3 regions of the Pantoea sp. X-Soil-YNGN-785 genome follow, and region 2 is predicted to be linked to each of the others. Evidence: predicted binding sites of a transcription regulator. Region 2 holds the regulator's gene; each other region holds the start of a gene.
The links. Region 2 encodes CRP, which controls carbon source genes, mostly activating them, when cyclic AMP is high. Its sites were predicted from a motif close to ATGTGANNNNNNTCACAT; they were not measured.
Positions count from the first base shown of each region.

Region 1: the regulator CRP is predicted to act here: its motif matches at 1,033-1,050, upstream of udp (uridine phosphorylase).
Region 3: the regulator CRP is predicted to act here: its motif matches at 1,409-1,426, upstream of glpT (glycerol-3-phosphate transporter).

Region 1 is NZ_AP035942.1:197,573-200,839, forward strand. Features, by position in the region: gene AC6I8E_RS00860 (dienelactone hydrolase family protein) at 24-857, opposite strand; gene udp (uridine phosphorylase) at 1,162-1,923, shown strand; gene AC6I8E_RS00870 (tetratricopeptide repeat protein) at 2,016-3,267, shown strand, end outside.
Region 2 is NZ_AP035942.1:3,608,134-3,611,400, forward strand. Features, by position in the region: gene AC6I8E_RS16860 (OsmC family protein) at 277-681, opposite strand; gene crp (cAMP-activated global transcriptional regulator CRP) at 985-1,617, shown strand; gene AC6I8E_RS16870 (YccS/YhfK family putative transporter) at 1,675-3,267, shown strand, end outside.
Region 3 is NZ_AP035942.1:190,250-193,516, reverse strand. Features, by position in the region: gene AC6I8E_RS00840 (carboxylate/amino acid/amine transporter) at 315-1,178, opposite strand; gene glpT (glycerol-3-phosphate transporter) at 1,553-2,893, shown strand; gene yigL (sugar/pyridoxal phosphate phosphatase YigL) at 2,940-3,267, opposite strand, start outside.

The sequences.
Region 1 (3,267 bases), 560 kb from region 2:
GCGCAGAAGCGCCCCTTGTTCATTTATTTTGCTGCCACGCCATACTGCCTGAACCAGGCCAGCATCCGCTGCCAGCCATCATTGGCTGATTCAGCATGGTAGCTCGGGCGGTAGTCAGCATTAAACGCATGTCCCGCCTCGGGATAGACGATGATCTCGGCGGTCGCATTGGCGGCATGCAGCGCCTGACGCATCTGCTCGACGCTCTCCAATGGAATACCGTCATCCTGACCACCATACAAACCTAACACCGGCGCACTCAAATCGACCGCAACATCAATTGGATGCTTCTGTTGCTTCAGCGTGCGCTCACCGATTAATCGTCCATACCAGGCAACCGCGGCGCGTAGCTGTGGGTTATGCGCGGCGTAGAGCCAGGTAATGCGGCCACCCCAGCAAAAACCGGTGATGCCCATGCGACGGATATCACCGCCGTTACGTGCTGCCCAGTTAGCGGCATGATCGAGATCGGCCAGCACCTGCGTATCCGGCACTTTGCTGACCAGTTCGCTGAACAGGGTCGGGATATCGTTATACTCAGTCGGGTCGCCTTCGCGGAAATAGAGCTCAGGTGCAATCGCCAGATAGCCTTCCAGTGCCAGACGACGGCAGATGTCCCGGATGTGTTCATGGACGCCAAAGATCTCCTGCACTACCAGCACCACAGGCAATGGGCCTTCCGCTGAGTGCGGTTTTGCAAAAAACGCTGGCATGTTTTCGCCCTGGCTGGGCACTGAGGTTTCACCTGAGTGAATTGCCGGGCTTTCGGTAATAATGGTGGTAGAGGCGGTGGGCTGCACGGCAGGGGCAAAGCCGCCCGTCGCCGGTTTTTGTGCCATAGTGTCACTGGGTTTCATTATTCTCTCCGTGCAAGCATTTGCGCAATCACGTAACTATAGCCTGGCCGTAAAGCGTCTGCGTCCAGGTGTCGGGTAACAGAATCAGCAGTGAATAAAATCATCCACCTCTTTAACACTGCGCCGACCCTGACACAGCCTCGCTAAGGGCTATCCGGAAGAATAAGACGTAATTGTGTGATTAAAATCACATTTAATCTTCCGTGAAATGTAACTTTCATTTTCTTAAGTGAATGTTGTCACATATTTATCGGGCGTGCTGGCGTAGAGTGACGCGCTACCTTCCCTTAACAGGAGTCTGAAAATGACACAGTCTGACGTTTTCCATCTTGGCCTGACAAAAGCCGATCTGCAGGGCGCGACCCTGGCGATTGTGCCGGGCGACCCGGAGCGTGTGAAGAAAATTGCCGGATTGATGGAAGATGCCACGCATCTCGCCTCACACCGTGAATTTACCTCCTGGCTGGCAAAACTTGATGGTAAGCCGGTCGTGGTCTGCTCAACAGGCATCGGCGGTCCTTCTACATCGATTGCGGTCGAAGAGCTGGCGCAGCTTGGCGTGCGTACCTTCCTGCGTGTCGGTACCACAGGTGCTATTCAGCCACACATCAACGTCGGCGATGTGCTGGTGACCACCGCGTCCGTTCGCCTGGACGGAGCAAGCCTGCATTTTGCCCCGATGGAATTCCCGGCTGTCGCTGACTTCGCCTGCACCACCGCGCTGGTTGCCGCCGCTGAAGCCTGTGGCGCGAAAACCCACATTGGCATCACCGCCTCTTCTGACACCTTCTATCCGGGCCAGGAGCGCTACGACACCGTTTCAGGCCGCGTCGTCAGTCGTTTCAAAGGATCGATGAAAGAGTGGCAGGAGATGGGCGTTCTCAACTATGAGATGGAATCTGCAACGCTGTTAACCATGTGCGCCAGCCAGGGTCTGCGAGCCGGCATGGTAGCTGGCGTGATTGTGAACCGCACTCAGAAAGAGATTCCGGATGCGGTTACCATGAAGCAGACTGAAAGTGACGCAGTGAAGATTGTGGTCGAAGCGGCGCGTCGTTTATTATAACGCCCGCGTCTGGCAGCAGGTTTTTTGTCCAGACTCAAAACCTGTTGCCGGTAGTTAACGGCGCGTAACATCAGTGAAACCTGAGAGTTTTTATGCGCAATACGATTCCTGTCCGACGTCCTGTCCCTGGCGCTAATCCTGCGGCAATCAATGCCCGGCTGGAACGCAGTGCCGAACGTTTTCGCGCTGCCATGCAGCAGGGTGACCACGCGCTGGCTGCCCGGTGCTGCGAAGAAGTCTTGCGCTCAATGCCCAATCAGATGCAGGTGCTGAGCGACTACGCGCTCTGCCTGCTGCGTCTGGGTCAGTACAATAAATCGTACAAAATCTACCAGAAAATTTATCAGTCACCGCCCGCTGTGCAGGCCACGGCCTCTGAAACCTGGCTGGATGGCTTAACCGAAGTGTGCGGCTGGCTGGATAAAAAGGAAGAGGTGGCACGTTTTGGTCTGGCGTCGCTGATGCGCTCTGATGCGCGTTTCAGTCAGGGGCAGCGAACTGCATTTCCCGCTCCGCAACCTGAGCCTGTCGATCTCAGTCAACCGCACCAGAATGTCATCGCTTTCTGCCTGTATGGCGATCAGCCCCGCTATTGCGAAACGCTGATTAAAAACGTTGAGGTAGCGCCTGAGTTCTATCCTGGCTGGGTTTGCCGCATCTATCTTGATGACAGCGTGCCGCAGCATGTCTGGCAGCGCCTGAACCAGCCACACGTCCAGCTGGTCGATATGTCTCACGAGAAAACGCTGTTTCCGACCCTGTGGCGTTTTCTGGTGCTCGACGATCCGACGGTGAAGCGCTTTATCGTGCGCGATGCCGACTCGCTGCTTTCGGAGCGCGAAGCGGCCGCGGTTAACGCCTGGCTGGCGTCGCCTTACTGGTTCCACCACATGCGCGACTACTTCTCTCATACCGAACTGCTGCTGGCGGGAATGTGGGGCGGCTGTCACGGCGTCTTTCACAACGTGGAACAGGCGATGCGTGATTTCATTGCCCGGTATCAGGGCAGTCAGCGCTTCACCGATCAATATTTTCTTAAAGTGGCGTTATGGCCGACAGTGCGTGAAAGCCTCCTGAGCCATGATGAGCTGTTCAGTTTTCACCAGGCCCAGCCGTGGCCTGATCATGCGCCCGTGCGCTGGCAGACGCCGCATTTCCACGTTGGCAGCAATGCCGGTTTTGCCAGTATGACCGGTAAATCGAGCGCCCCTGTGGGCAGCAGACAGCGCGTTGCGATCACCTCCGGCGAGACAACCTGGCATTATCTGGCGCAGGTCAAAAACGGCGAGTGGCTATTACCGATGCCATTCTTCCTGATTGATGAGTGGCAGGCTGGAAAGCTGA
Region 2 (3,267 bases):
TGACAGCAATAGATAAGCTCAACACGCAGGGAACCGGGTCAGAAGAGGAAAGCGTCCCGCGCCAGGGACAAAAACGCCGGGAGCGTTTTTGAACAACGCAACGCGTTGGCCCGGCTACGGACGCACCTCAGGGATGAGGTGCGTAATTGCGCGGGCCGAGCATGCCATGGATGGCGGTTTTTGCGTCTTTCCGATCTGACCCGGTTCTCTGCGCAGGCACAGTCTTAAAGCAACCTGCAGCAGACACTGGAAGTGAAGTTAGCAGGTCTGCAATGACTACAGCTCAACCACCTCATAGCTATGCGTAATCGTCACACCTTTACCCAGCATGATGGCCACAGAGCAATATTTTTCCGCCGAAAGATCGACGGCGCGTGAGACCGCTTTATCCTGGAGCGCTTTTCCACTCACGATAAAATGCAGGTTGATGTGCGTAAAGATTCGCGGCGCCTCTTCACGACGTTCTGAGGTCAGTTTTACTTCACAATCAGCCACATCGTTGCGGCCTTTTTGCAGAATTGAAACCACGTCAATCGCGCTGCATCCGCCCGCCGCCATCAGCACCATCTCCATTGGGCTGGGCGCTTTATCACCCGAATTCCCATCCATCAGTATCTGATGGCCGGATGAGGATTCTCCGAGGAATGTCAGCCCTTCTACCCATTTCACTCTTGCCTGCATGATTTTTGCTCCGGAATACGCTGTTTTGTCGCCAGAGTACGCTTTCACCTGGTAAACAGCAATCCAGAGAAATCCGCCCGTAGCTGAAGCGAGACAACAGAAGACAGTCGGCAAAAGCTGTGCTACAAACAGTGCTGAAAATATTTTTCGTCACCCGATGGCGAAGCCGGGAAGAATGATGCGCACTGCGCCTGATGCGGCCCGAATAATTTCCTGAAAAGGAAACGCTTGAAGCTTTCACCGCCTGACAGGGAAAACTGCCCCCTGTATTTTGGGCACGATTACAACAGAGGATAATAGCGAATGGTTCTCGGCAAACCGCAAACAGACCCTACACTCGAATGGTTCCTGTCCCATTGCCATATTCACAAGTATCCATCCAAAAGTACGCTGATTCACCAAGGTGAAAAAGCAGAAACGCTTTACTACATCGTGAAAGGTTCCGTCGCGGTTCTGATTAAAGATGAAGAAGGCAAAGAGATGATTCTTTCCTACCTGAATCAGGGCGATTTTATTGGTGAGCTTGGCCTGTTCGAAGAAGGTCAGGAGCGCAGCGCCTGGGTACGTGCGAAAAGCGCGTGCGAAGTAGCGGAGATTTCTTACAAGAAATTCCGTCAGCTGATCCAGGTTAACCCCGACATCCTGATGCGACTCTCCTCGCAGATGGCGCGTCGCCTGCAGGTCACGTCTGAAAAAGTGGGTAATCTCGCTTTCCTCGATGTCACCGGACGCATTGCACAGACTCTGCTTAACCTGGCGAAGCAGCCAGATGCCATGACGCATCCCGACGGCATGCAAATTAAAATCACTCGTCAGGAAATTGGCCAGATTGTGGGTTGTTCACGTGAAACCGTGGGCCGTATTTTGAAGATGCTGGAAGATCAGAACCTGATCTCCGCACACGGCAAAACTATCGTCGTTTACGGCACCCGCTAATTCCTGTCATCCACGGCGTGATGGCAACATCACGCCGTTATTGTTTGTGTTGGGCCGATGTGGCGTCGAATCATTTACCATCCTGAAGTTAACTACGCCTTGCGACAAACGCTGGTGCTCTGTCTGCCGGTGGCGCTGGGCTGGCTGGCTGGCGACCTGCAAAAAGGTCTGCTGTTCTCGTTAGTGCCCGCCTGCTGCAATATCGCCGGTCTTGATACTCCGCATAAACGCTTCTTCAAACGTCTGATTGTAGGCGGCAGCCTGTTTGCCCTCGGCAGTTTTCTGATCCAGTGGCTCACCCTGCATGCGATTCCACTGCCGCTGATCCTCTTCGCTATGCCTTTGCTGCTTGGCGTCACCGGTGAGATCAGCCCGCTGCATGGTCGCCTGCTGCCCGGCACCCTTATTGCCGCCATCTTTACCCTCAGCCTGATTGGCCGCATGCCCATCTATGTCACTCCGCTGCTCTATATCGGCGGCACGCTCTGGTATGGGGTATTTAACTGGTTCTGGTTCTGGCTGTGGAAAGAGCAGCCGATGCGTGAGAGCCTGAGCCTGATCTACCGCGAGCTGGCCAACTACTGCGACGCCAAATATACCCTTCTGACGCAGCTGACCGATCCCGAAAAAGCGCTGCCGCCGCTGCTGGCTCACCAGCAGAAAGTGGTCGATCTGATCAACACCTGTTATCAGCAGATGCACATGCTGTCGGCAAGCCGCGATCACAGCCATAAGCGGCTGACGCGCGCTTTTCAGGTGGCACTCGATCTGCAGGAGCATATCTCGGTCAGCCTGCACCGCCCGGAAGAGGTGCAAAAGCTGGTGGAGCAGAGCCATGCTGAAGCGGTGATCCGCTGGAATGCCAAAACCATCTCGGCCCGACTGCGGGTACTGGCGGATAACATCCTTTATCACCAGTTACCCGACCGCTTTGCGATGGATAAACAGCTCGGCGCGCTGGAGAAAATCGCCCATCAGCACCCCGATAATCCGGTGGGTAACTTCTGTCTTTATCACTTCAACCGCATTGCGCGCGTGCTGCGCACCCAGAAGCCGCTTTACCAGCGCGACCTGATGGCAGACCGCCAGCGCCGCCTGCCGCTGTTACCGGCGCTGCGCAGTTATCTCTCGTTTCGCTCGTCGGCGCTGCGCACGGCGGGTCGCTTTGCGGTGATGCTGATGCTGGGCAGTGCGCTGGCGCTGTTCTTCAACATCCCTAAGCCCTACTGGATCCTGATGACCATTATGTTCGTCAGCCAGAACGGCTACAGCGCTACCCGCGTCCGTATCCAGCACCGGGCGCTGGGCACCTTTGCAGGACTGGTGATTGCGGCTGCCACGCTGCGGCTGGCGGTGCCGGAGTCACTGGTACTGCTGATCATGCTGGCGATCACCTTTATCAGCTATCGCTTTACCCGCCAGTTCTATGGCTGGTCGATGATTGGTTTTACGGTCACGGCGGTTTACTCGCTGCAACTGCTGTCACTGAATGGCGCACAGTTTCTGCTGCCGCGACTGATGGATACGCTGATGGGCTGTCTGATCGCCTTTGGCGGGATGCTGTGGCTGTGGCCGCAGTGGCAGAGCGGCTTACTGCGGCAAAACGCCCACGACGCGCTGGAAACCTATCAGGATGCGCTGCGGCTCTTG
Region 3 (3,267 bases), 550 kb from region 2:
CCCTTCCCTCCCGCTTCATCAGGGCTTTGACAAGAGCAGCACCGGGCCAGCCATGCGGCGGACGCTTTACTTCTCAGCCCGCCATTCCCTCCTTCATGCTCGCGCTGAGCCACGCATTTAACAGCGATGAGGCTGTCGCACCTCATGGGCTGGCGCGTCAGAAGAGCGAAGCGTCCGGGCCAGGGATGGCCCGGCCGATCGACAGGGAGGTGAGATTGCTTCGCGATCGGACGCCCCAGCCCGGGAGGCGGCACCCATTCAACAGCCACTTTTCAAAGCCTGTTTATGGTCTGTGGCAGCGCACCCCTTTCACCTTATGACCGGTCACCGCGCCCCACCACCCAGCGCTTATGCACCCACAGCGAGGCGAAGATCACCAGCGCGCCCGCAATAAAGCTCGGCCAGTGCGGTTTCTGCTGCCAGATAGCCAGATTCACCAGCAGCCCGGCGGGCACGTGCATGTTATTCATTATGCCCAGCGTACCGGCATCGACCTGTGTCGCACCGTAGTTCCACATAAAATAGCCGAGACCGGAAGCCGCAACGCCCAGCCAGACCAGAATGCCCCACTGCAATGAGGTGGTCGGTAACTTCTGTGGGTTGCCCCAGGCGCACCAGGCGATGACGGCAATCAACACCGCCCCCAGATAGAACCAGGAGAAGGCCGTGTGCTGCGGCATGGGTCGGGTCTCCTGCAGACGCTTATAGCCCACCATGCCTGCCGCAAAGCAGATGTTAGCCAGCTGTACTAACAGCAGACCAAACCAGAAATGATCGCTGACTTTGTCATAGCGAATAATGGCCGCACCCGCTACCGCCAGTAACGCACTGAAGATATAGCCGATGCGCAGCGGACGACGGCTGATCAGATCGTAAATCAGCGTCACATAGAGCGGCGTCATCACCGTAAACAGCAGGAATTCTGACACGCTAAGGTAGAGATAGGCTTCGAAGCTCAGCAGATACATCACGCCCAGCTGCAGCATTCCCACCAGCATATACAGCAGTAGCGTCGAAGGGCGATAACCCCGCCAGCGCAGGAAAGGCAAAAATACCAGCGCAGCCAGCGCCAGCCGCATCAGCACAGAGAACCAGCTATCCACCTGCCCGGCGAGGTATTCGCCAATCAGGCTGAACGAAAAGGCCCACAGAATGGTGGTAATAATCAATAAAAACACGGCAACGACCCCGAAATTAACAGGTCGACAGTGTAAACAATGTGCCGCCGTCAGGCTGTGAAATCTGGTTGACATCTGATTATAATCCAGGCAATTAAACAGCCGACCGGATAGCCTGCTTACACTTCCTGACACATCAATCGACAGAATAGGTTTTCAGCCAGATAAAATGCGCGAAATGATCCATCCGGTGATCACTTCCGCTCCTTGCTGTAATAAAACTGTAACAAATGTGTCATTCATCACAGTAACGTTGCGCAACTAACACTATTCTTTGCGCGAAATGGAACATTCTGCATCCATTTTGTTCTGCACTTTCCTGCTCCAACCTGCCGGGAATGAAAAACCATAATGTGCCCTGGAGGGCCTCACTGATGCTGAGCATTTTTAAACCTGCACAACGTCAGCCGCAGGTGGCGGCGGATCACGTTGATCCGCTCTACCGTCGTCTGCGCTGGCAAATTTTCATCGGGATCTTCTTTGGTTATGCTGCCTACTACCTGGTCAGAAAAAACTTCGCACTCGCCATGCCCTATCTGGTCGAGCAGGGTTTTTCACGTGGCGATCTCGGGTTTGCCCTGTCCGGCATCTCCATTGCCTACGGCTTTTCAAAATTCATCATGGGCTCGGTCTCTGACCGATCAAACCCGCGCGTCTTCTTACCGGCTGGCCTGATTCTGGCCGCAGCAGTGATGCTGATCATGGGATTCGTCCCCTGGGCGACCTCCAGCATCATGGTGATGTTCGTACTGCTGTTTATCTGCGGCTGGTTCCAGGGCATGGGCTGGCCACCCTGTGGACGCACCATGGTTCACTGGTGGTCGCAGAAGGAGCGCGGCAGGATCGTTTCGGTCTGGAACTGTGCGCATAACGTGGGCGGTGGTATTCCGCCACTGCTCTTCCTGCTCGGCATGGCGTGGTTCAACGACTGGAAAGCAGCACTCTATATGCCCGCGTTTGGTGCCATTGCCATTGCGATTATTGCCTTTGCGCTGATGCGTGACACGCCGCAATCCTGTGGCCTGCCGCCGATTGAAGAGTACAAAAACGACTACCCGCCCGACTACGATGCCAGCCACGAAGAGGAGCTGACGGCAAAACAGATCTTCATGAAGTATGTGCTGCCGAACAAGCTGCTGTGGTACATCGCGCTGGCCAACGTCTTTGTCTATCTGCTGCGCTACGGCATCCTCGACTGGTCACCCACCTATCTGCGCGAAGTCAAACACTTCACGCTGGATAAATCGTCGTGGGCCTACTTCCTGTATGAATACGCGGGAATTCCGGGAACGCTGCTGTGTGGCTGGATGTCGGACAAAGTGTTCCGGGGTAATCGCGGTGCGACTGGCGTATTCTTTATGACACTGGTGACCATTGCGACCGTGATTTACTGGCTCAACCCGGCGGGCAATCCTGGCGTCGACATGGCCTGCATGATCGTGATTGGCTTCCTGATCTACGGTCCGGTGATGCTGATTGGTCTGCATGCGCTGGAGCTGGCACCGAAAAAAGCAGCAGGGACGGCGGCGGGCTTTACCGGCCTGTTTGGCTACCTGGGTGGCTCGGTCGCGGCCAGTGCCATTGTCGGTTACACCGTCGATTACTTCGGCTGGGACGGCGGCTTTATGGTGATGATTGCGGGCTGTGTGCTGGCGGTTATTCTGCTGTTACTGACCATGGTCAGCGAACACAAACACAAAAAGACCCTCGCCTGACGGCAATAAAAAGGGCCGGTTATCCGGCCCTTTTAACGCAGGCTGCTTAAGCAAGATAGAGCGTGCGCAGTGTCTGCGGCACCGCATCATCGGCATTCGAACCAATCACATCCAGCTCCGGCAGCGTATCTTTTAAGCGCTGATGGGCGTTCTGCATGATATAGCCCTTGCCCGCCATGCTCAGCATCTCCACATCATTCATACCGTCGCCAAAGGCAATGCAGCTCTCCAGTGAGTGACCCAGCGTTTTCGCGACCGCTTCCAGCGCATGTCCTTTCGACACGCCGCCCGCCATGACTTCCAGGCAGGTTGGCAGCGAGAAACTGACGTTAACCCGATCGCCCCAGCGCGCTTCAATCGCCTGCTCCATTGGG